Regions from separate parts of the Streptomyces sp. NPDC001781 genome, predicted to be linked through region 1. Evidence: riboswitches for the same ligand, from Rfam matches in the RefSeq annotation. Region 1 holds a riboswitch; each other region holds the start of a gene.
What was found. Region 1 has a riboswitch for cyclic di-AMP ahead of ACWCV3_RS23815 (M23 family metallopeptidase). Riboswitches for the same ligand answer to the same signal wherever they lie in the genome.

Region 2: another riboswitch for cyclic di-AMP. It lies ahead of ACWCV3_RS24485 (M23 family metallopeptidase); the one in region 1 lies ahead of ACWCV3_RS23815 (M23 family metallopeptidase).
Region 3: another riboswitch for cyclic di-AMP. It lies ahead of ACWCV3_RS17060 (transglycosylase family protein); the one in region 1 lies ahead of ACWCV3_RS23815 (M23 family metallopeptidase).

Annotation. Positions count from the first base shown of each region.
Region 1 is NZ_JBSFFI010000030.1:16,123-23,630, reverse strand. It holds gene ACWCV3_RS23835 (N-acetylmuramoyl-L-alanine amidase) at 1-2,240, opposite strand, end outside; gene ACWCV3_RS23830 (SCO4225 family membrane protein) at 2,410-2,799, opposite strand; gene ACWCV3_RS23825 (dihydrofolate reductase family protein) at 2,969-4,102, shown strand; tRNA gene ACWCV3_RS23820 (tRNA-Met) at 4,168-4,241, shown strand; cyclic di-AMP (ydaO/yuaA leader) riboswitch at 4,502-4,669, shown strand; gene ACWCV3_RS23815 (M23 family metallopeptidase) at 4,679-5,719, shown strand; gene ACWCV3_RS23810 (aldo/keto reductase) at 5,810-6,757, shown strand; gene ACWCV3_RS23805 (PrsW family intramembrane metalloprotease) at 6,869-7,508, opposite strand, start outside.
Region 2 is NZ_JBSFFI010000032.1:7,357-14,864, forward strand. It holds gene ACWCV3_RS24460 (DUF5998 family protein) at 1-49, opposite strand, end outside; gene ACWCV3_RS24465 (hypothetical protein) at 51-224, opposite strand; gene ACWCV3_RS24470 (bifunctional acetate--CoA ligase family protein/GNAT family N-acetyltransferase) at 453-3,254, opposite strand; gene ACWCV3_RS24475 (HPr family phosphocarrier protein) at 3,439-3,720, shown strand; gene ACWCV3_RS24480 (GntR family transcriptional regulator) at 3,902-4,585, opposite strand; gene ACWCV3_RS24485 (M23 family metallopeptidase) at 4,770-5,513, opposite strand; cyclic di-AMP (ydaO/yuaA leader) riboswitch at 5,526-5,679, opposite strand; gene ACWCV3_RS24490 (M16 family metallopeptidase) at 5,911-7,299, opposite strand; gene ACWCV3_RS24495 (M16 family metallopeptidase) at 7,296-7,508, opposite strand, start outside.
Region 3 is NZ_JBSFFI010000016.1:80,417-87,924, reverse strand. It holds gene ACWCV3_RS17085 (M16 family metallopeptidase) at 1-59, shown strand, start outside; gene ACWCV3_RS17080 (SurA N-terminal domain-containing protein) at 223-858, shown strand; gene ACWCV3_RS17075 (nucleoside triphosphate pyrophosphohydrolase) at 997-1,992, shown strand; gene ACWCV3_RS17070 (cytochrome P450 family protein) at 2,112-3,455, shown strand; gene ACWCV3_RS17065 (transglycosylase family protein) at 3,579-4,616, shown strand; cyclic di-AMP (ydaO/yuaA leader) riboswitch at 4,799-4,977, shown strand; gene ACWCV3_RS17060 (transglycosylase family protein) at 4,982-5,683, shown strand; gene eno (phosphopyruvate hydratase) at 6,013-7,299, shown strand; gene ACWCV3_RS17050 (FtsB family cell division protein) at 7,451-7,508, shown strand, end outside.

The DNA.
Region 1 (7,508 bases):
GTGGCGCGGACCACGATCTTCAGGGTGTGCTTCGCGCTCGTCGGCCAGGTCCTGGTCCACAGCGCGTCGCGGTAGGCCGTGGTGGAGGACTTCAGGTCGGCGGTGGTGACCTTGGTGCCGTCCACGTAGATGTCCGCCTGCCCCGAGGTCGACGCCCGGGAGACCACCCACGCGACCGAGCGGCCGGTGAAGGTCCAGGTCAGTGAGGCGTTCTTGGTGCTGCTGCCGAGGGAGCGGCCGCCCAGGTAACTGGATGAGGACTTGGCGGTCCAGGTGCCGGACCTGGTCGCCGAGGTCTCCTGGAGGATCACCGGGGTGCCCGGGACGGAGGCGCTCGCTGAGTTGCCGAGGGTGTCGTACGCCCGCAGCGTCCATGCCGTCGCCGCACCGGACCTGGCGGTCTGGGCGGCGCTGGTGACCGTCGGACCGTAGGTCCGGGCGAGCGGGGCGGTGAGGCGGGTCTCCCTCAGCGAGACGTTGTCCGCGGCCTTCCAGCCGAGGGTGAGCGGGACGGCGGTAGTGTTGACCGTGCCGGTCCGCAGCGAGAGGTTCGGCCTGGTGGTGAAGGTGGGCGCGGTGGTGTCTGCGACGACCGCGCGTTCGGCGCTGGTCGCCGTACGGCCCGACTGGTGCACCGCCTTGACCTGCACCTTGTGGGTGCCGGCCGGCAGCGTCAGCTTGGCCGAGGTGGCCGAACCGGCGACCGTGGCGGCCGTCCTGCCGTCGACCAGGACCTGGAACGAGGAGATCAGCGAGGCCGGGGTCGTCGTGGACCAGCTCACCGTGAGCGGGCCGTTGGTGTACGGGGTGGTGCCGACCGTCTCGGTACCGGTGACCGTGCCGAGGGTGAGGCCCGTGACGGGGCCCGCGGCCAGCGTGCGGACGGTGCCGAGGGCTGCGTAGAACGCGTCACCGGGGCACACCGTGTTGTACCCGTCGCGGTGGCCGTGGATCGCGGGGAGGGTCAGCTCCTCGCCCGGCTCCCACGTCCGCCCCGCGAAGTTCTGCCCGCTGAGCGCCGTGGTGAGGGTGACCGTCGCGTCCGGCTGCACCCCGTACTGGCCCAGTTTCCACGCGGCCAGACGTGCCACGGAGGCCATCGCGGCCATCGGGGGCGGCGAGTCGACGTACGTGCCGAGGACCGCGATGCCGGTCGTCTGCGAGTTGAAGCCGTACGCGTGCGCGCCCACGACCGGGAGGTCCACCCCGCCCTTGCGGCCCTCGTAGATCGTCCCGCACTTGTCGACGACGAAGTTGTAGCCGAGGTCCTTCCAGCCGAGCCCGGTCACGTCGTACGTGTAGACCGCGTTGATGATCGACGGCGCCTCGGCGCAGGTGTAGTCGTTGGTCGAGGCGGTGTGGTGGACCACCACCGCCTTGATCCTGCCGTCGATGTACGCCGGTGCCTCGGGGCTGATGGATTCGTCCGCCTTCCACCCCGAGCGCGGGATGATCGGCGGGCTGGGGACGGTGGAGCTCGGCGCGGCCGGGACGGACACGGACGCGGAGGGAGAGGCGGTGTCCGAGGGCGGTGCCGACGCGCTCTGGGACGCCGGGGGCGACTCGGCGGGCGGCTCGGTCGGCTGGTCCGGCGAGGATTCGGCGGCCGAGGGTTCGGCGGTGGTCGCGTCCGGCGGGGCGGGCTCGGTGGTGGCGACGTCCGTGGGGTCCGGTGTCCCGGCCGGGCTGTCGGTGGCGGTGGGCTCTCCGGTGTCGTCGGGCCCGTCCACGACGTAGGCGGCGGGCTCGGTGTCACCCCCGGTGTTCTTCCCGCCCGCCGTGATCATGTCGAGGCGGAGCCCCGCCGGCAGCTTCGTGGTGGCCCTGCCGTCGATCCGCACCTCGACGCCGTCCGACAGTCCCACCCACGCGGGCTCGGTGCCGCCGCGCGAGGCGTGCTGCTCGCCCGCACCCCGGTCGCTGTCCAGCAGCAGCCAGCGCGACCACTTCCCGGACGCCACGGCCCGCGAGCGCACCTCCACCTTCCCGGCCAGCCTGGCGGAGGGTTTCTCCCAGCTCACCCCGAGCATGCTGAACGGCTCGGCGTCCCGGCGGGCGAGCACCGCGCCGGTGCCGTCCCCCCGGGCGTCCAGCGCGGCCGACCGTACCCGGTCCCGTACCGGGGCGACGGCGCTCGTCCCGTCGTGCCCGGGGTCCCCGCCGCTCACCCCCTGCACGACCAACGTCCCGCACACGGCCGCCGCGACGGCCGCCCCCGTCCCCCACCAACGTGCCCTCATACCGGTTCGGACGCCTTTCCCCGCAGTGACTGGTCCATGGAGCCTTCACGAATCCCCCCTCCCCAGGAGGTTCGGTGAAGGGCATGATCGGAGGCTGACCGTACCTGATGAGGTCATGCCATCAATTGGGTTATACATTTTTTCCGTGGTCCATACCTGACCGGGAGACTCAGCGCCGCAGCGCACGCGCGAGCCGTCCGAGCAGCACGGCGTTGCAGAGACCGGCCAGGGCGGTACCGGCGGCGAAGACCGCCAGGCTCAGCGCGCCGTTCCCCAGGGGCCCGGACACCGTGATGGCGACGATGCTGAGCGGAGCCGTGGCCATGAGCGGCCAGATCCCGGCGAAACCGGGGTCGGGTGACAGACACACGGCCCAGAGGAAGAACCCGATCGCCGCCGCGACCACGGCGAGGTACCCGCGCGAGAGCCAGTTGTCCACGGCTGATGCCAGCAGTACCCGCACCCGCTGCCGGGGACGTGCGCCGGCGGATCCGAACCCCGAGAGCCGGGTGCCGGTGGCGAGGACGAAGAGGCGGCGCGGGCGGATGGCGTGCGGCATCGAGGTCTCCTTGTGGTCGCTGGTCCCACAGTGGGGCCGCGCCGCCGGGCGGGGATGAGTAGCCGTACTCATCCCCGCCCGGGCAGGGCACACACCGGTACGGAGTACAAAGGGGGTGCCCGCCCGTGGAACCCCGAGTCCGCGGCCCAGAGTCCGGAAGAGCGCGCCGATGCCCTACCCCCATGTCCTGCTGTCCGCCGCCGTCTCGCTCGACGGGTACCTGGACGACACCGGCCCCGAGCGGCTGCTGCTCTCCGGCCCCGCCGACTTCGACCGCGTGGACGAGGTGCGGGCCTCGGTGGACGCGATCCTCGTGGGCGCCGGGACCATCCGCGCCGACAACCCCCGGCTCCTGGTCAACTCGCCCGCACGCCGGGCCGCGCGGGTGGCCGAGGGGCGGGCGGAGTACCCGCTGAAGGTGACCGTCTCCGGGTCCGGCGATCTGGACCCGGCCGCCCGCTTCTGGCACACCGGCGGCGAGAAGCTCCTCTACACGACCGACGCGGGCGCGCAACGGGCCGCGGGGCTCCTCGGGGACAGCGCCGACGTGGTCCCGCTCGGCACGGCCCTCGACTGGCGTGCGCTGCTCACGCACCTGCACGACGTGCGCGGGGTACGCCGGCTGATGGTGGAGGGCGGCGGCACCGTGCACACCCAGCTCCTCCGGCAGGGCCTCGCCGACGAACTCCAGCTCGTCCTCGCCCCGCTCCTCGTCGGCGACCCGGCAGCCCCCCGCCTCTTCGGCCCCGGCGCGTACCAGGGCGGCCGGCTGCGGCTGACCGGCACCCGCCGGATCGAGGACGTCGTCCTGATGCGCTACGAGCCCACCGCCCCCGGCGCCGGCCCGCTGGACACCGCCGCCGACCGGCACTGGCTGCGCACCGCCTGCGAGCTGGCGGCGCTCTGCCCGCCCTCGGACACGGCCTTCAGCGTCGGCGCGGTCGTCGTCGCGGCGGACGGCACCGAACTGGCGCGCGGCTTCTCCCGCGAGGGCGGCGACCCTGTGGTCCACGCCGAGGAGGCCGCGCTCGCCAAGCTGGACCCGGCCGACCCGCGCCTGCCCGGCGCCACCGTCTACAGCAGCCTGGAGCCCTGCGCCCACCGAGCCTCCCGGCCCGTCCCGTGCGCCGGGCTGATCCTGGCCGCGGGGGTACGCAGAGTGGTCACCGCCTGGCGTGAGCCGGACACCTTCGTCACCGCGGCCGACGGTGCGGGTCTGCTGGCCGCCGAGGGCGTGGAGGTGGTGACGGTGCCCGGGTACGCCGCTCTCGCACAGCGGCCGAACGCCCACCTTGCGCACTGAGGCCCACGTCACGGCCCCATGTGTGCGCCGGACCCCGCGGATGACGTATGCTTGAGACACAACGACGCGGGGTGGAGCAGCTCGGTAGCTCGCTGGGCTCATAACCCAGAGGTCGCAGGTTCAAATCCTGTCCCCGCTACTGAAAACTCAGGGCCGGAATCCATTCAATGGATTCCGGCCCTGAGTGCTTTCCGGGACGGCTGGTGTTTTTGAGTCACCAGCGAAACCCCTGTGACTCCTGAAGCGCGGTCAACTCGACCTGTTCGTGCCGTTCCTGGCCGTTTCACCCCCCGTCAGAAGGTGAAACGATCAAGCCGAACGGGCTTGGAATCCGGTGCGCGTGTCTATTAACGTTCGATAACGCAGCGCGGTCGTTACAGCCGTCAGCAGAGACGGCGCCGTGCGCACACGCCGAATCCCGCGAGGGAACCGGGGACCCACCACTTTGGGGTGAATCGCGCCCTGTCCGCCGTGCACCACCCCTGGTGCACGCCGGGTTTACGCGCGTAGGAGACCTTCCTTCTCCGAACCCGTCAGCTAACCCGGTAGGCGGAGGAGGGAAAGGAGTGCGCCCGCGTGGCGTCCAACCGGCCTGCCCCACAAGTCCCGTTCGCGCCGGACGCGAGTGAGCCCTTTGCCTACGGCGCCCCCCGTGCCGATGGCGGCGCGTGGGAGGAGTGGAACCCCACCGAGGAGTCCGTTTCCCTCGGTGCCGCCGCACGCGGCCGCCACCGGGTGGCCAAGCAGCGCGGCGGCGGACTCGCCCGCAGTTCCACCGTGCTCGGTGTCGGTGTCGTCGCCGCCGTCGGCGCGGGTGGCATGGCGAGCGCCCACACCGGCAAGCCGCCCGTGTCCATCGCGATGCCCGACCTGCCCTCCGTGGACTCCCTGATCGACGGGCACCACCACACGCAGACGCCCGCCGCCTCCCTGGCCGGTGTCGCCACCGCCACGGCCACCGCCGCCGGCGAGGACTCCACCGCCGACGCGGGCGAGGCGCTGCGCAACCGGATCATGGCCCAGGCGGAGCGGCAGCAGAGCAAGGCCGACAGCCGGGCCACCGCGGCGGCCGTCGCCAGGGCCGACCAGCAGGCCGCGGAGGCCGCCGCCAAGGCGGTCGAGGAAGCCTCCGTGAAGGCCGCCGCGGCCAAGGAGAAGGCGGAGGCCGACGCCGAGAAGAAGGCGGAAGCGGCCCGGCTCGCCACGCTGGCCAAGCAGTACACGCTGCCGACCTCCTCGTACACGATCACCTCGACCTTCGGGCAGGCCGGCTCGATGTGGTCCTCCGGGTACCACACCGGGCTCGACTTCGCCGCGCCCACCGGCACGCTGATCAAGGCGATCCACAGCGGCACGATCACCGAGGCCGGCTGGGCCGGGTCGTACGGCTACCGCACGGTCCTCACCTTGGACGACGGCACCGAGCTGTGGTTCTGCCACCAGTCCTCGATCAGCGTGAGCGCCGGGCAGAAGGTGTCCACCGGCGAGGTCATCGGCCGTGTCGGCGCCACCGGCAACGTCACCGGTCCGCACCTGCACCTCGAGGTCCATCCCGGCGGTCAGCCCACCGGTACCGACCCGGGCGCGTGGCTGCGGAGCAAGGGGCTCACCCCCTGAGGCGGACGCGGCCCGGGGGTCCTGGCGTGGCGTGACCGGGTCCCGGCCCCTAACCGGAATGGACGGTACCGGGGTGGTCGTTGAGCAGGCATGACCGCTTCTCCGCGCAAACTCGGCTCCTCCTCCCTCGAGGTCTTCCCGCTGGCCCTCGGTGGCAACGTCTTCGGCTGGACCGCCGACCGGGACACGTCCTTCGCCGTCCTGGACGCCTATCGCGGCGCGGGCGGCAACTTCATCGACACCGCGGACGTCTACTCGGCCTGGGCCGAGGGCAACGAGGGCGGGGAGTCCGAGACGATCATCGGTGAGTGGGTGCGGGCCAGGGGGGTCCGCGACCAGGTCGTCATCGCCACCAAGGTCAGCCAGCATCCCGAGTTCCAGGGCCTCGGCGCCGCCAACATCAAGGCCGCCGCCGACGCTTCCCTGCGGCGTCTCGGTACCGATCACATCGACCTCTACTACACCCACTTCGACCAGCCCGAGGTGCCCGTCGAGGAGATCATCGGTGCGCTGGACGAGCTGGTGCGGGCGGGGAAGGTGCGGTACATCGGGGCGTCCAACATCAGCGCCGAGCGGCTGAAGGAGTCGCTGGAGTTCTCCGAGCGCTCGGGCCTGGCGCGGTACGTCGCGCTCCAGCCGCACCACAACCTCGTCTCGCGGGACACGTACGAGGGTCCGCTGCAGGACGTCGCCGCTCGCGAGGGGCTCTCGGCCGTGCCGTACTTCGCGCTCGCGTCGGGCTTCCTCACCGGTAAGTACCGGCCGGGGGCGGCGGTGGACAGCGCGCGGGCGGGTTCCGCGGCCAGGCATCTCGGCTCCGAGCGGGGGCAGCGGGTGCTGGCAGCGCTGGACGAGGTCGCCTCGGCCCATGACACCGCGGTGGCCACGGTCGCGCTGGCCTGGCTCGCCGCCCAGCCGACGGTCGCCGCGCCCATCGCCTCGGCCCGCACCGTGGACCAGCTCCCGGCGCTCCTGGACGTGGCTGAGCTTCGGCTGACGGCCGCGGAGCTGGAGTCGCTGACGGAGGCGTCCGCCTGAGATGAGCGGCCCCGGCCTCGCGGGTACGGGCTGGTCGCCGCCCCCTGCGATGCCGTGCCGGCCCCGCGTCCCTGAGGCACCGCCGTCGCCCCCCAGGGCGCACGAAGGACCCTAGGTGCGGTACGGGTTGTAGCCCGCGTACGGGGGTGCCGGGTGGCCGTAGCGCTGCCAGTAGGTGACGGGAGCGGGGGGCGGCGCCGTCAGGTGGGCCGCGTACTCCAGGGCCGGGCGGGAGAGGGACCGGGTTCGCCAGAGGGCCGTGAGGAGTTCGTGCTCCCGGGCGGCGAAGTCGGGGCCCACGCGGCCCGCGCGGGCGCGGTGGCGCAGCAGGGCCAGTTCCGTGGCGGCGGTCTCGTAGCGGACCACCGCGCGGGCGGCCGGGCGCCCACCCAGGAAGCGGCGGGCGTGGTCGCGGGCCAGGCGCCGGGCGCGCAGCGAACCGAGGGCGAAGGGCTCGGCGGGGGCGAGCCAGCCGGCGTAGACGTAGACGGGGAGTTCCTCGCGGGCCACGCGGAGTTCGCGCTGCCGGGAGCGGATCAGCAGCCAGGCCAGCAGGCCGAACGCGGGGGCCATGAAGCCGCCGTAGACGACGAGGAAGCCGAACTGGCCGAAGGCGGCCGAGCCGTTCCACAGGGCGTGCATGCTCATGGCCAGCAGGAGACCGCCCACCGGGAAGAGCCAGCGCAGCCGGCGCCCGCGGGGCAGCGCGGCCAGACCGAAGCCGATGCCGGTGAACACGGTGAACAGGGGA
Region 2 (7,508 bases), on a different contig from region 1:
CCGCGCGGAGCCCCTGGGTCGTCGTACTGGTCTTGGCCATGGGGTCCATCCTAATCCGTGACCAGGTGCACTCCGGGCCAGTCGGGACGACCCGGCACCTCCCGCCGGACCAGTCCCGGCCGTATCTCGACGCCGCCGGCCGCGACGAGGCAGGAGACCGGTCCGCCGCCGCCGTCGGCCTCGAAGGCCACGATCACCGGCGGCTCCTCGCCGGGGGACCGCACCGCCCGGGCCCGCTCCTCGGGCGTGGGCGGGACGGAAGACGGGGTCCTGGAAGGCGAACGGACAGGACACCAGGGCCGGGGAGGAAGTGCGCCTCCAGGCCCTGGTGGTGGGTGAGGTCGTGCCCGGCGGCGAGCCGGAACCGCCCGGCGTCCCACCGAGCACCTCCCGGTCCCACCGGCTCCCCCCGGGCGGCGCCCGGCCGGCGATCTCCGTCGGGCTCCCCCCCCTCAGTACGCCGGCAAGGTGCGCGGCCCCAGGTCGTTGCGGGCCGGCGGGGGGGCCAGGCGGATGGTGGCGTCGAGGACGGTGATGCCCCGCTGGGCCACCACTACGGGCTCCAGGGTGACGGCGACCACCTCGGGGTGGTCGTCGACCAGGCGGGAGACCCTCAGGAGGAGTTGTTCCAGGGCCGGGGTGTCGACGGGGGTGGAGCCGCGCCACCCGAAGAGGAGGGGGGCGGTGCGGATGGAGCGGATCAGGGAGGTGGCGTCCCGGTCGGTGACGGGGACGATGCGGTGCGCCATGTCGTCCAGGAGCTGCGAGGCCGCCCCGGCCAGGCCGAAGGACAGCACCGCACCGGCCGCCGGGTCGATGACCGCCCGCACGACGGTGTCCACGCCCCGCGGAGCCATGGCCTGCACCACCGGCCGCAGTTGCTCGGGCGGGCCGAACAGTTCGGTCAACTCGCCGTACGCACGCCGTAGTTGCTCCTCGTCCGCGAGATCGAGCCGGACCCCGCCCAGGTCGGCGCGGTGCCGCAGGTGGGGCGCGGTGGCCTTGAGGACGACCGGGTAACCGAGACAGCGGGCGGCGGACGCGGCGGCGTCCGGGGTGGGCGCGGGCAGCGCCGGCCGGACGTGGATGCCGTAGGTGGCGAGCAGCTCACGGGTGTCCTCGGGGCCGACGGCGAACCCCTCGCCGCGTTCCAGCAGCCCGGCGATGATCTCGGCGGCCTTGCGCTCGTCGATGTCGTCGTACTCCGGCACCTTGCCGGGGTCGGCGGCCTCCCGGCGCCACTGCCCGTACCGGACGGCCTCGGCCAGCGCGCGGACCGCGCGTTCGGCGGCGGGGTAGGCCGGGATCAGCCGGGGCCCGTCCTGCCGGGCGGCGCCGTCCGGCACCGGCAAGGGAGGCAGTACGGGCGCGCCCGCCTTCGGGGCGGTGCTGGTGGCGGCGGACAGCGCCTCCGCCAGCCCGCCCAGCTCGACGTGCACGACCAGCACCGGCTTGCCCGGCACCGCGGCGGCGGCCGAGCGCAGCGCCTCCGCCAGTTCGGCGTCGTCCGGCGAGCCCTCACCGATGGCGGGGATGGCGGTGACCACGACGGCGTCGCAGGTGTCGTCCGCGAGGGCGTGGGCGAGCGCCCGGTGGAAGTCGGCGGCGGTGGCGCCGGTGGTCAGGTCCAGCGGGCGGGAGGGCCGCAGCCCCTCCGCGAGGCAGCGGTCGTAGGTGAGGACGCCGAGGGACTCGGAGTTGCCGAGGATGGTGACGCGCGGCCCGGCGGGCAGCGGCTGGCGGGCCAGCAGCAGCCCGGCGTCGACCAGTTCGGTGATGGTGTCGACCCGGATCACCCCGGCCTGCCGCAGCAGCGCGGACACGGTGGCGTGCGGGAGCCGGGTGGCCTGTACGGCGTGCCCCTGCGGCGCGGATCCCGCGCCCTGCACCACGACGAGCGGCTTGGCGGCGGCGGTGCGCCGGGCGAGCCGGGTGAACTTGCGGGGGTTGCCGATGGACTCCAGGTACATGAGGACGACATCGGTGTCGGGGTCGTCGAACCAGTACTGGAGGAGGTCGTTGCCGGAGACGTCCGCGCGGTTGCCCGAGGAGACGAAGGTGGAGACGCCCGTGACCCCGGTGACCCCTCCCCCGCGCCGGTGCAACCGGGAGAGGAGGGCTATGCCGATGGCACCGGACTGGGCGAACATCCCGATACGGCCGGGCCGGGGCATCTCCGGCGCGAGGGAGGCGTTGAGCCGTACCTCCTCGGCGGTGTTGATGACGCCGAAGGCGTTGGGGCCGATGATCCGCATGCCGTAAGCCCGCGCCTGCCGGACCAGCGCCCGCTGGCGCTCCCGCCCCTCGGGCCCGCTCTCCGCGTACCCGGCGGACAGCACGACGAGTCCCTGCACCCCGTGTTCACCGCACTCGGCGACCACCGCGGGCACCACGTCGGCGGGCACGGCGACCACGGCCACGTCCACCGGGCCCTCGATCCCCCGGACCGAGCGGCGGGCGGGCACCCCGTCGATCTCGTGACAGTCTTCCGCGAAGGCGTTGTTGACCGCGTACAGCGGGCCCGCGTACCCCGCGGCCCGGATGTTGCCGAGGACGCTGCGGCCGACCCCGCCGGGCGCACGGCCCACCCCGATCACGGCCACGGAACCGGGGGCGAGCAGCCGCCGCACCGAGTGGGCCTCGGCGCGCTGCTCCCTCGCGAGCTGCACGGCCATCGAGCGGTCGGTCGGTTCGAGCCCGAACTCCAGCCGGACCACGCCGTCCTCGAAGCTGCGCTTCTGGGTGTAACCGGCGTCGGTGAACACCTTGATCATCTTGGTGTTGGCGGGCAGCACCTCGGCGGCGAAGCGCCGGATACCGCGCTCACGGGCGACGGCCGCGATGTGCTCCAGCAGCGCGGAGGCCACACCCCGGCCCTGGTGGGCGTCCTGCACCAGGAAGGCGACCTCGGCCTCGTCGGCCGGGGCCGAGGCGGCCATGCCGTCGGCGCCGATGCGGTCGTAGCGTACGGTGGCGATGAACTCGCCTCCGACGGTGGCGGCGAGCCCCACCCGGTCCACGAAGTCGTGATGCGTGAAGCGGTGCACGTCCTTGGCGGACAGGCGCGGGTACGGCGCGAAGAAGCGGTAGTACTTCGACTCGTCGGACACCTGCTCGTAGAAGCTGACGAGACGGTCGGCGTCGTCGGCGGTGATGGGCCGGATGCGCGCGGTACCGCCGTCGCGCAGCACCACGTCCGCCTCCCAGTGGGCGGGATAATCGTGCCGGTCCTGCCGGTCCGCCGGGGTCTGCATGGGCCCAGGGTACGGCTCGCACGGGCGTACGGCGCGAGGCGGTGCGCGGGACACGGAAGCCGGAGCGAGGCCGCGGCCCGACGGCCGGTACGGAGAGGTTCCGGAACGGTGAAGTGCCGCTCCGGACACGGTTCCCCGTGTGGGAAACTGGTCTAGACAACCTGAGACTGAAGGGCAGCATCACATGGCTGAGCGCCGCGTCAACGTCGGCTGGGCCGAGGGCCTCCACGCCCGCCCCGCTTCCATCTTCGTCCGAGCCGCCACGGCCACAGGCGTCCCGGTCACGATCGCCAAGTCCGGCGGCATCCCGGTCAACGCGGGCTCGATGCTGGCCGTCCTGGGCCTGGGCGCCCAGGGTGGCGAGGAGATCGTCCTGGCCTCCGACGCCGACGACGCGGAGGCCGCGCTGGACCGGCTGGCCAAGCTGGTCGCCGAGGGTCTGGACGAGCTGCCCGAGACGGTCTGACCCCGTTCTCGGCGAAAAGCCGCGTCGCCCCCTTCAGCGGGCGGCGCGGCTTTTCGCTTTCACGGGCGCGGCGTACAGGGGGGAGCACCGAACGGGGTGCCGTCAAAAATTGCCGGCACCCCGGAACAAGGCAGCACAATTACCCGGCACGCGAATATCCCCCTTGTATACAGCGCCCGTGTTAATTCCGGAGTTCCGCTGTGTTTACAGCATGTTGCGCGCGCCGGGCCCGGCTGGCGGCGGGGGTGCGCAACCGGTGGGCCGGGGTCGCGCGCTCGGTGTGCAGCGCCATGACCGCCCGCGCGCGTTCGCCGTCACCGCGTGCCACGGCGTCCACGATCGCGCCGTGCTCCGCCCAGGTCTCCGGCGGGCCGGCCGGGCTCTCCTCGACGTACATCCACGCGATCTTGTGGCGGAGCAGGGTGAGCGCCGAGGTCAGCGCGTGGCTGCCGCACGCCTGGGCGAGCGTCTCGTGGAACCAGCCGTCCAGCGCGCGCAGGTCGCCGCTGCCGCCGAGCCTCGCCCGCTCCCTGCCCAGTCCGACCAGGCCACGCAGCACCTTCAGATGGGCCTCGGTGCGTCGCTGGGCGGCCCGCGCGGCACCGAGGGGCTCCAGCAGCAGGCGCATCTCCAGCAGGTCGGCGGCCTCCTGTTCGGAGGGCTCGGCCACACAGGCGCCCGCGTGGCGCCGGGTGACCACGAAGCCCTCGGCCTCCAGCGTGCGCAGCGCCTCGCGGACGGGGACGCGGGAGACGCCGTAGCGGCGGGCGAGCACCTCCTCGGTGAGCCGGCCGCCGCGCTCGTGGGTTCCGGCGACGATGTCGTCCCGGATCGCCGTGCACACCGAGTGCGCCGGAATACGCATGACCCACCTCCGCCTCAATGCCCGTGAAACGCCGACCACAGCGCCTTTCCCGTGACTCTATGGCAATGCGCGAGGATTTCCGACGGCGTACCGAAATCCATGGCTGGTTTTTGGACAGCGTCCGCGGGAAAGTTCAGCGAAAAGCCCCGGCCGGGTTGGGCCGGGGCTTTCACGGGACCGGGGGTCAGACGTTCACGCCGTGCTTGCGGAGGTAGGCGACGGGGTCGATGTCGGACCCGTAGTCGGGGCCGGTGCGGGCCTCGAAGTGCAGATGCGGGCCGGTGACGTTGCCGGTGGCGCCGGAGAGGGCGATCTGCTGGCCCGGGATGACGCGCTGGCCGACGGTGACGCCGATGGACGACAGGTGGCCGTACTGGGTGTACATGCCGTCGGCCATCCTGATCACGATCTCGTTGCCGTAGGCGCCGCCCCAGCCGGTGGAGACCACGGTGCCCGCCCCGGCCGCGTGGACCGTGGTGCCGCTGGCGGCGTGGAAGTCGATGCCGGTGTGCGAACCGGACGACCACAGGGAGCTGGAGGACTGGTAGGCGGTGGAGACGTAGGAGCCGGTGATCGGCATGACGAAGGAGTTGAGACGCTCGCGCTCGGCCTTGCGGGCGGCGCGCTCCTTGGCCTCGCGGGCCCGCTCGGCGGCGGCGCGCTCGGCGGCCTCCTCGGCGGCCCTGCGCTCGGCGGTCGCCTTCTGGGCGGTGGCCTGCGCGGCGATCTCGTCGGCGAGGGTGTCGCTGACGGCGATGACGGGGGTGAGGCCGGTGTTCTCGACGGAGTTGTCCGCGGCGATCGCCGGGGAGGCCGCGAGGGTGCCGACGACACCGGTGGTGAGGGCCGCCACACCGGCCGCAGTCGCGGTGGTGCGCTTGACCCGGCCGGGCTTGCGGTGCTTCCCGGTGGCGCACATGAACGCCATGAGCAGGCTGTTCCTTTCCTTCCCTCTCGCCTACCGGGTTAGCTGACGGGTTCGGAGCAGGAAGGTCTCCTACGGCCGCCCTCGCTCGCGCGCGGGCGCCCGATTCACCCCAGGGACTGCGGTGGGTCCCCGGCTCCCCCTGCGGGGGACTCGGCGATGGCTGTCCGGTGCCGCGGGCGCGGCGCACTGCCTGACGAACAGCCCGGAAGAAGCTAAAGGGGACGGGAGCGGATCTTCAAACGGGTCCGGACTTTTGTAGCGCATCCCACACTCCAGAGGGGTAACCTCCGCCCCAATCCGGACATTTGACGACCGGCGTTCGATACGACTTCCGAACACGGATGTGGGCCCCGACGGCTCATGCGCCGTCAGGGCCCACACGCGCCCACCTGGTCCGTTACTCGGCGGACACGACCTTCACCTCACCGATGCCGAGCGCCTCGACGGGCTCCTTGATCCGGGCGGCGTCGCCGACCAGGACCGTGACCAGCCGGTCGGCCGGGAAGGCGTTCACCACGGCGGCGGTGGCCTCCACGGTGCCGGTGGCGGCGAGCGTGCGGTACAGCTCCGCCTGGAAGTCGTCCGGCAGGTGCTGCTCGACCTGGTCGGCGAGGGTGCCGGCGACGGCCGCGGCCGTCTCGTACTTCAGCGGGGCCACGCCGACGAGGTTCTGCACGGCCACGTCCCGCTCGGCGTCGGTCAGGCCCTCGGCGGCCAGCGTGTGCAGCACGGTCCACAGGTCCGCCAGCGCGGGACCGGTGTTCGGCGTGTCCACGGAGCCGCTGATGGCGAGCATCGAGGCGCCGGTGCCGTCCGGGGCGGAGCGCAGCACCTGGCCGAAGGCGCGCACGCCGTAGGTGTAGCCCTTCTCCTCGCGCAGGACGCGGTCCAGGCGGGAGGTGAGCGTGCCGCCGAGGCAGTACGTGCCGAGCACCTGGGCGGGCCACACCCGGTCGTGCCGGTCGGAGCCGATCCGGCCGATGAGGAGCTGGGTCTGCACGGCGCCGGGCCGGTCCACGACGACCACGCGGCCGGTGTCGTCGGCGGTCACCGGCGGCACCGGGCGGGCCTGGCCGGGGGTGCCGGTCCAGGCTCCCAGGGTCTCGGCGAGCAGCGCGTCGAGGTCGATGCCGTCCAGGTCGCCGACGACCACCGCGGTGGCGGTGGCGGGGCGGACATGGCGGTCGTAGAAGGCACGGACGGCGCCCGCGTCGATCTTCGCGACGGTCTGCTCGGTGCCCTGGCGCGGCCGGGACATGCGCGCGGAGGCCGGGAACAGCTCCTTGGACAGCTCCTTCGCGGCGCGGCGGGCCGGGCTGGCCAGCTCGTGCGGGATCTCGTCCAGGCGGTTGCGGACCAGCCGCTCGATCTCGCTCTCCGCGAAGGCCGGGGCGCGCAGGGCGTCGGCCAGCAGGGTGAGGCCCTTCTCCAGACGGGAGGCGGGCACCTCCAGGCTGAGCCGGACGCCGGGGTGGTCGGCGTGCGCGTCCAGCGTGGCGCCGGCCCGCTCCAGTTCCGCGGCGAACTCCTCTGCGGAGTCCTTGTCAGTGCCCTCGGAGAAGGCGCGCGCCATGATCGTGGCGACACCGTCGAGACCGGCCGGCTCGGCGTCCAGGGGGGCGTCGAGCAGCACCTCGACGGCGACGACCTGCTGGCCGGGGCGGTGGCAGCGCAGCACGGTCAGACCGTTGTCCAGCGTGGAGCGCTCGGGCGCCGGGAACGCCCAGGGCCTGGCCTCGCCGGCCTGCGGCTGGGGGTGGAACTCCATGGGGGCGAGCTCGGTCACTTGGCCGTCTCCTCGTCGTCGTTGCCGGCCTCTACGGTGGCCTCGTGCTCCGGGTCGTCGGGCAGGCCGGTGTCCTCGACCGCCTCCGGGGACTTCGGCTCGTAGACGAGCACGGCGCGGTTGTCCGGGCGGAGGCGGGCCGCCGCGACCTCGCGGACCTCCTCGGGGGTGATGTCGAGAACGCGCCGGACGGCGGACAGGGCGAGCTG
Region 3 (7,508 bases), on a different contig from region 1:
TCACCGGTCTGCTGGTGTGGCCCGCGGTGCGGATCGTGCGGACCACCCGGCGGGCGTGAGACGGCCGCCGCCCCCGCCGCGCCCCTCGGCGGAGTGACGCGGCGGTGCCCGAACTCGTGGTGAATCGTTGGTCCAATGGGTTGGCCGGAGCAGCACGGCTGCCTAACATCGATCACCGCAAGACTTTGTGCACCGTCGCACAATCTCCTCAGGAGGTTCCCCTTGCTCCGCCGCCGTCGCACCACGCTGGTCCTCACCGCCGCGATCGCCGCGGCCCCGCTCCTGACCGCCTGCGGAAACGACGCGCATCCGGGCGCCGCGGCCGTCGTCGGCGGGCAGCGGATCACGGTGTCGCAGCTGGAGAGCCGGGTGAACGAGGTACGGGCGGCGCAGCGGGCCGAGGTGACCGACCAGGCCCAGTACCAGCAGGTCCTCGCCTCCACCGGCAGCCTCACCCGCGACACCCTGCACAACATGGTCCTGGACCGGGTGCTGCACCGCGCCGCGCGCGACCAGGGCGTCACGGTCACCCGCAAGGAGATCCAGCGGATGCGCGCCGACCTGCAGAAGCAGGCGGGCGGCGCCGAGCAGCTCCGGTCCGCCTGGCTCCAGAAGTACGGCATCGCCCCCGAGCGCCTCGACGACAACCTCGGTCTCCAGATCGAGGCGCGGAAGCTCGCCGCCAAGCTCGGCACCGACACCAGCCAGCCCCCGTTCTGGGCCGCCCTCTCCAAGGCGTCCAAGGCGCTCCGCATCGACGTCAACCCCCGCTACGGCGCCTGGGACGTGGCCAAGAGCAGCCGGGTCGACGCCCGTACGCCCTGGCTGCGGGACGCCTCGGCGACACAGAGCACCTGAGTGCTGCACGTCCGGTGCGGTGCGGACGACCTGCGGGTTCCCGGCCCCGCGCGGCGTTCCGGGCATACGATCACAGGACTCCTGCACCCCTGTGGATAACCCGGCCCGCCATTGCGCGTCCTGGGTTACGTTCGGATCGTGAACGCAAACAGCTCCGCATCCGCCCCCGGCCGCATCGTCCTGCTCACCACCAGCCACCGCGTCGCCCCCGGCCTGCTGTCCTGGCCCGCCTGGCAGGCGCTGCGCTCCGCCGACGCCGTGCTGTGCGCGGACGGCGCGCATCCGCAGGTGCCGTATCTGCGCGAGGCCGGGACAGCTGTGACGGAGGCGTCGCCGACCGCCGAGGAACTGGTGGACGCCTGCGCGGGCGGCCGCACGGTGGTCGTCGTCGCCACCGGTGAGGGAGAGCCCGCCCTCACCGACGGCCTCGCCCGGCTCGCCGGCTCCGGCCGCGTGCGGATGCCCGAACTGGAGCTGCTGCCCGCCTCCTACGACCTGCCCGGCGCCCGCCTGCTCGATCTCGTCCAGGTCATGGACCGCATCCGCGCCGAGTGCCCCTGGTCCTCCCGGCAGACCCACGAGGGCCTGGCCAAGTACGGCATCGAGGAGGCGTACGAACTGGTCGAGGCCATCGAGGCGGGCGACCGCGAGGAGCTGCGGGAGGAACTGGGCGACGTGCTGCTCCAGGTCGTCTTCCACTCCCGCATCGCCGAGGAGGACGCGCAGGCACCCTTCTCCGTCGACGACGTCGCCGGGGGCATCGTCGCCAAGCTGATCCACCGCCACCCGCACGTCTTCGGTGACGAGGATGCCGAGACCCCCGAGGACGTCAAGGCGCACTGGCTGCGCACCAAGGCCGAGGAGAAGCAGCGCAGCTCCGTCACCGAGGGCGTCCCCCTCGGCCAGCCCGGCCTCGCCCTCGCCGCCAAGCTGGCCTCCCGCGTCCGCACCGCCGGCCTGGACGTGCCCCTGCCCCAGGGCGACGGCATCGGATACGAACTGCTGGACCTGGCCGCCCGCGCCGAACAGGCGGGCGTCGACCCGGAAGCCGCCCTGAGAGCGGCTGCCCGCACCTACCGGGACGCGATACGCACCGCGGAGGGCGTACCCGCCCCGGACACCGGCACCGAGTAACCCCGCCGGCCCGGCCCGCACCGGCGCGGGCTCCCCACCAGCACAGAGCCCCCCTCCCGCAGACCCGAGGGAAAGGAGCCGACCCGCCTCCACCCCGGCCCGCCGGATACCGTCGGGGAGTGACCCAGCCGCACCAGCCCACCCCCGACGACCCCACCTCCGGAGCTCCCTCCCAGGCCCCGGCCCCGGACCTCTTCACCTGGGAGTTCGCCGCCGACCCCTATCCCGCCTACGCCTGGCTGAGGGAGCACGCTCCCGTGCACTGGACCAAGCTGCCCAGCGGGGTGGACGCGTGGCTGGTCACCCGGTACGCCGATGCCAAGCAGGCCCTGGCCGACCAGCGGCTCAGCAAGAACCCGGCGCACCACGCCGAGACCGCGCAGGCCAAGGGGAAGACCGGTATCCCCGGTGAGCGCAAGGCCGACCTGATGACCCACCTGCTGAACATCGATCCGCCGGACCACACCCGGCTGCGCCGGCTGGTCAGCAAGGCGTTCACCCCGCGCCGGGTGGCCGAGTTCGAGGGCCGGGTGCAGGAGCTGACGGACGACCTCATCGACCGGTTCGCCGAGCGGGGCTCGGCAGACCTCATCCACGAGTTCGCCTTCCCGCTGCCCATCTACGCCATCTGCGACCTGCTCGGCGTCCCGCGCGAGGACCAGGACGACTTCCGGGACTGGGCGGGGATGATGATCCGGCACGGCGGCGGGCCCAGGGGCGGGGTGGCGCGTTCGGTGAAGAGGATGCGGGGCTATCTCGCGGACCTCATCCACCGCAAGCGCCAGGCACTCCCCGCCGAGCCGGCGCCCGGCGAGGATCTCATCTCGGCGCTCATCCGGGCCTCCGACCACGGCGAGCACCTCACCGAGAACGAGGCCGCCGCCATGGCCTTCATCCTGCTGTTCGCGGGCTTCGAGACCACCGTCAACCTGATCGGCAACGGCACCTACGCGCTGCTCACCCACCCCGACGAGCGCCGCCGCCTCCAGCTCTCGCTGGCCGCCGGGGAGACGGGCCTGCTCCAGACCGGGGTGGAGGAACTCCTCCGCTACGACGGGCCGGTGGAGCTGGCGACCTGGCGTTACGCCACCGAGCCGCTCGCCATCGGCGGCCAGGACATCGCCGCCGGGGACCCGGTGCTGGTGGTCCTCGCGGCGGCGGACCGCGACCCGGAGCGCTTCACCGACCCCGACCTGCTGGACCTCGGCCGCCGCGACAACCAGCACCTGGGGTACGGACACGGCATCCACTACTGCCTGGGCGCCCCGCTCGCCAGGCTGGAGGGACAGACCGCGCTCGCCACCCTGCTCACCCGGCTGCCGGACCTCGCCCTCGCGGCCGATCCGGCCGACCTCCGCTGGCGCGGCGGGCTGATCATGCGTGGACTGCGCACCCTGCCGGTGGAGTTCACACCGGTCGGTCCCCGTCGTGAAACCACCTGTGACGGATGTTCAACTAAGTGATCTTCACGTGATCTCTGCGGCATGAACTTGTGACAAGTGTTCGTCTGACGCTACGTTCACCCATCAGCATGGCGCCGAGCACCACTCGCCACGCCGTACCGCTGTCGCACGAAAGGCAACCGCATGCTCTCCGGGAACGGTAGGCACCGTCGCCCCCGCCAGGCTCCGGCGCTCCTCGTCGCGGCCGGCGTCACCACGTCAGCCATCGCCATCCCGCTCCTCGGGGCGGCGAGCGCCGACGCGGCCGACGGCACCACCTGGGACAAGGTCGCCGAGTGCGAGAGCGGTGGCTCCTGGAGCGCCGACACCGGCAACGGTTATTACGGCGGCCTCCAGATATCCCAGGACGACTGGGACAAGTACGGCGGCACGCAGTACGCGGCCAGCGCCGACCAGGCCAGCCGTTCGCAGCAGATCTCGGTGGCCGAGAAGATCCTCGCCGACCAGGGCACCACCCACTGGGCCACCTGCGCCCTGCTCGCCGGACTGACCTCGAACTCCGGCTCGGTGGACGTCGACACGGGTGTGAGCGAGTCCCCCTCCGCCAGCCAGGGCGGTCCGGACGGGGGCGCCGGCAAGTCGAGCGAGACCCCTGGAGCGGGCGCTTCGTCCGATGGTTCCGACTCGTCCCGACCGGGCGACTCCTCCCCCTCGTCCCACTCGTCCGACTCCTCCGCCAAGGGCACCGGCAAGCCGTCCCCGAACGCGAGCGAGAAGGGTGCCTCGGGCGACGCCGGGAAGGATGCCGGTGCCGCCCGCTCCGACGCGTCCGCACCCCCGGCCGCCGGCCACGGGGACAAGGGGGTCGGTTCGCCCTCCACTGCCCCCGCGGCCGAGGACGACGAGTCGTGGGAGGACGGCGGCTCCTGGAGCCTCGTCGACACCGGCGACCTCGGCGGCGGCCGTCACCGCGGCGGCAGCGCCGACGAGAACGCGACGGAAGGTCAGCACACGGCCGGAACCGGTCGCCATGTCGCCGCCTCCGCGGGCACCTACACCGTCCGTGACGGCGACACCCTCGGCTCCATCGCCGACTCCCTTGACGTGGACGGCGGCTGGCAAGCCCTCTACTCCGCGAACAAGCAGGCCGTCGGTGCGGACCCGAACCATGTCGACCCGGGTCAGGCCCTGGAAGTGCCGGGCGAACAGGACTCCGAATAGCGGCATTTGACGCCCCGCTATACTGTTATATGTCCTATTTGGCGAAAGTGTGGGATGACTCTCAGAAGACCTGATCGTCTTTGAATTTCGCCGCGCGGCATGTCTACGGTCGGGACCGCTCGTCACCACGAGCCCCCGTGGCCGCAACGCCGAATCCTGCCAGCGGTCGTCGGGGACAGTCGTCGCGTCAAGCGCCGTAGGCAGGAGCGGGGGACCCAAGGTAGGTGCCCGGACCGGTGGCTGACACCGGAACGGGCTTGGGGTGGAGCCACGCCTTCCAGAAGTACCGGGGAGGGGTGGCCGGGCAACTCAACCGGCCCGAACCCGACAGCTCACCTCGCAGGCGTCGGTGAGGGGATCGATCCATGCTGTTCTCCAGCAAGGGCAAGCACCGTCGCCCGTCCAAGACCGTCCGTGTCCTCGCGCTCGCCGGTGTCGCCGGTGCCGCCGTCGCGGGCCCGGTGATGGCGTCGGGCAGCGCCTCCGCCGCCACCGGTTCCGAGTGGGACGCCGTCGCCCAGTGCGAGTCGGGCGGCAACTGGTCCATCAACACCGGCAACGGGTACTACGGCGGACTCCAGTTCTCCGCCTCCACCTGGGCCGCGTACGGCGGCACGCAGTACGCCGCCACCGCCGACAAGGCGGGCAAGGGGCAGCAGATCGCCGTCGCCGAGAAGGTGCTCTCCGCCCAGGGCAAGGGCGCCTGGCCGGTCTGCGGCACGGGCCTGTCCGGCGCGACGTACAGCGGTTCCGCCGCCCCGGCTCCCTCCACGGACGCCAAGACGGAGGACAAGGCCGCGGCCGGCACCTCCGACCGCGCCGCCGGCGGCCAGGCCGCCTCCCGGTCCACCGAGCGTCCGGACGTGAGCAGGACCGTCACCACGCCGACCGGTGGCAAGGTCAAGAAGGGCGACGGCGAGTACAAGGTCGTCAAGGGCGACACGCTCAGCTCCATCGCCGCCGAGCACAAGGTCGAGGGCGGCTGGAAGAAGCTGTACGACCTGAACAAGGACATCGTCGAGAAGGCCGACTTCATCTTCCCCGGCCAGATGCTGCACCTGAAGTAACCGCGACCCGCTCGGCGGACGGCCATCCTGCTGAGGCCGGCCCCGGGCTTCCGGTCCCGTCGACGGACCCCCCCCGCCCCGGTGCGCGTTCCCCCCGCGTGCCGGGGCGGTGCGCGTTCCATGCCGGTCCGGCGCGGCTGCCCGGCCGTCCGGAAGGTTTGCCCAGAACCCTTTGTTCCGGACGGGAACAATGGGTACCGTCTCCCTGTCCCACCCCGTCCACGAGGCGGTCGGTCGACGGCCGGCGCCCCTTGGACGGTTAGGCTCTAGACGCAAGGCATGCCATCCGGCGCACGCCCCGCACTCATCGCGTCACATCCATGAAGGAGATGCTCGTGCCGTCCATCGACGTCGTCGTAGCCCGGGAAATCCTGGACTCCCGAGGCAACCCCACGGTCGAGGTCGAGGTCGGCCTCGACGACGGCAGCACGGGTCGTGCCGCCGTCCCGTCCGGCGCCTCCACCGGTGCCTTCGAGGCCATCGAGCTGCGTGACGGTGACCCGAACCGCTACCAGGGCAAGGGTGTCGAGAAGGCCGTCCTCGCCGTCATCGAGCAGATCGGCCCCGAGCTGGTCGGCTACGACGCCACCGAGCAGCGCCTGATCGACCAGGCCATGTTCGACCTGGACGCCACCGACAACAAGGGCTCGCTCGGCGCCAACGCCATCCTCGGCGTCTCCCTCGCCGTCGCCCACGCCGCGTCCGAGGCCAGCGACCTGCCGCTCTTCCGCTACCTGGGCGGGCCCAACGCGCACCTGCTCCCGGTGCCGATGATGAACATCCTGAACGGCGGCTCGCACGCCGACTCCAACGTGGACATCCAGGAGTTCATGATCGCCCCGATCGGCGCGGAGTCCTTCTCCGAGGCCGTCCGCTGGGGCGCCGAGGTCTACCACACGCTCAAGAAGGTCCTGAAGCGCAAGGGCCTCGCCACCGGCCTCGGCGACGAGGGCGGCTTCGCGCCGAACCTCGGCTCCAACCGTGAGGCCCTCGACCTCATCCTCGAGGCCGTCAAGGAGGCCGGCTACGCCCCCGGCGAGCAGATCGCCCTCGCGCTCGACGTCGCCGCGTCCGAGTTCTACAAGGACGGCAAGTACCTCTTCGAGGGCAAGGAGCGCTCCGCCGCCGAGATGACGGAGTACTACGAGGAGCTGGTGGCGGCCTACCCGCTGGTCTCCATCGAGGACCCGCTGTTCGAGGACGACTGGGCGGGCTGGAAGGTCCTCACCGACCGCATCGGCGACAAGGTGCAGATCGTCGGCGACGACCTGTTCGTCACGAACCCCGAGCGTCTCGCCCGCGGCATCGAGGAGGGCGTCGCCAACGCCCTGCTGGTCAAGGTCAACCAGATCGGCTCGCTGACCGAGACCCTGGACGCCGTCGAGATGGCCCAGCGCAACGGCTACAAGTGCATGATGTCCCACCGCTCCGGTGAGACCGAGGACGTCACCATCGCCGACCTGGCCGTCGCCACCAACTGCGGCCAGATCAAGACCGGTGCCCCGGCCCGCTCCGAGCGCGTCGCCAAGTACAACCAGCTCCTGCGCATCGAGGAGATCCTCGACGACGCCGCGGTCTACGCCGGCCGCAGCGCCTTCCCGCGCTTCAAGGGCTGACCCCCGGCGGGTCCGCGCGAGCCGGCCCCGCCCCGTCGTACGTACGTCCCCGGACCCGGTCCCGTACCGTGTCCGGGGACGTACGCGCGTGTGAGCCCAGCGGCACGCGCACAGCACAAGACGCACAGGCACAGTGGAGGCGGAGAGCCAGATGGCCGCGAGGGACCGGGACCGTTTCTCCACCACGACCAGGCTGCGGCTGCTCGGTG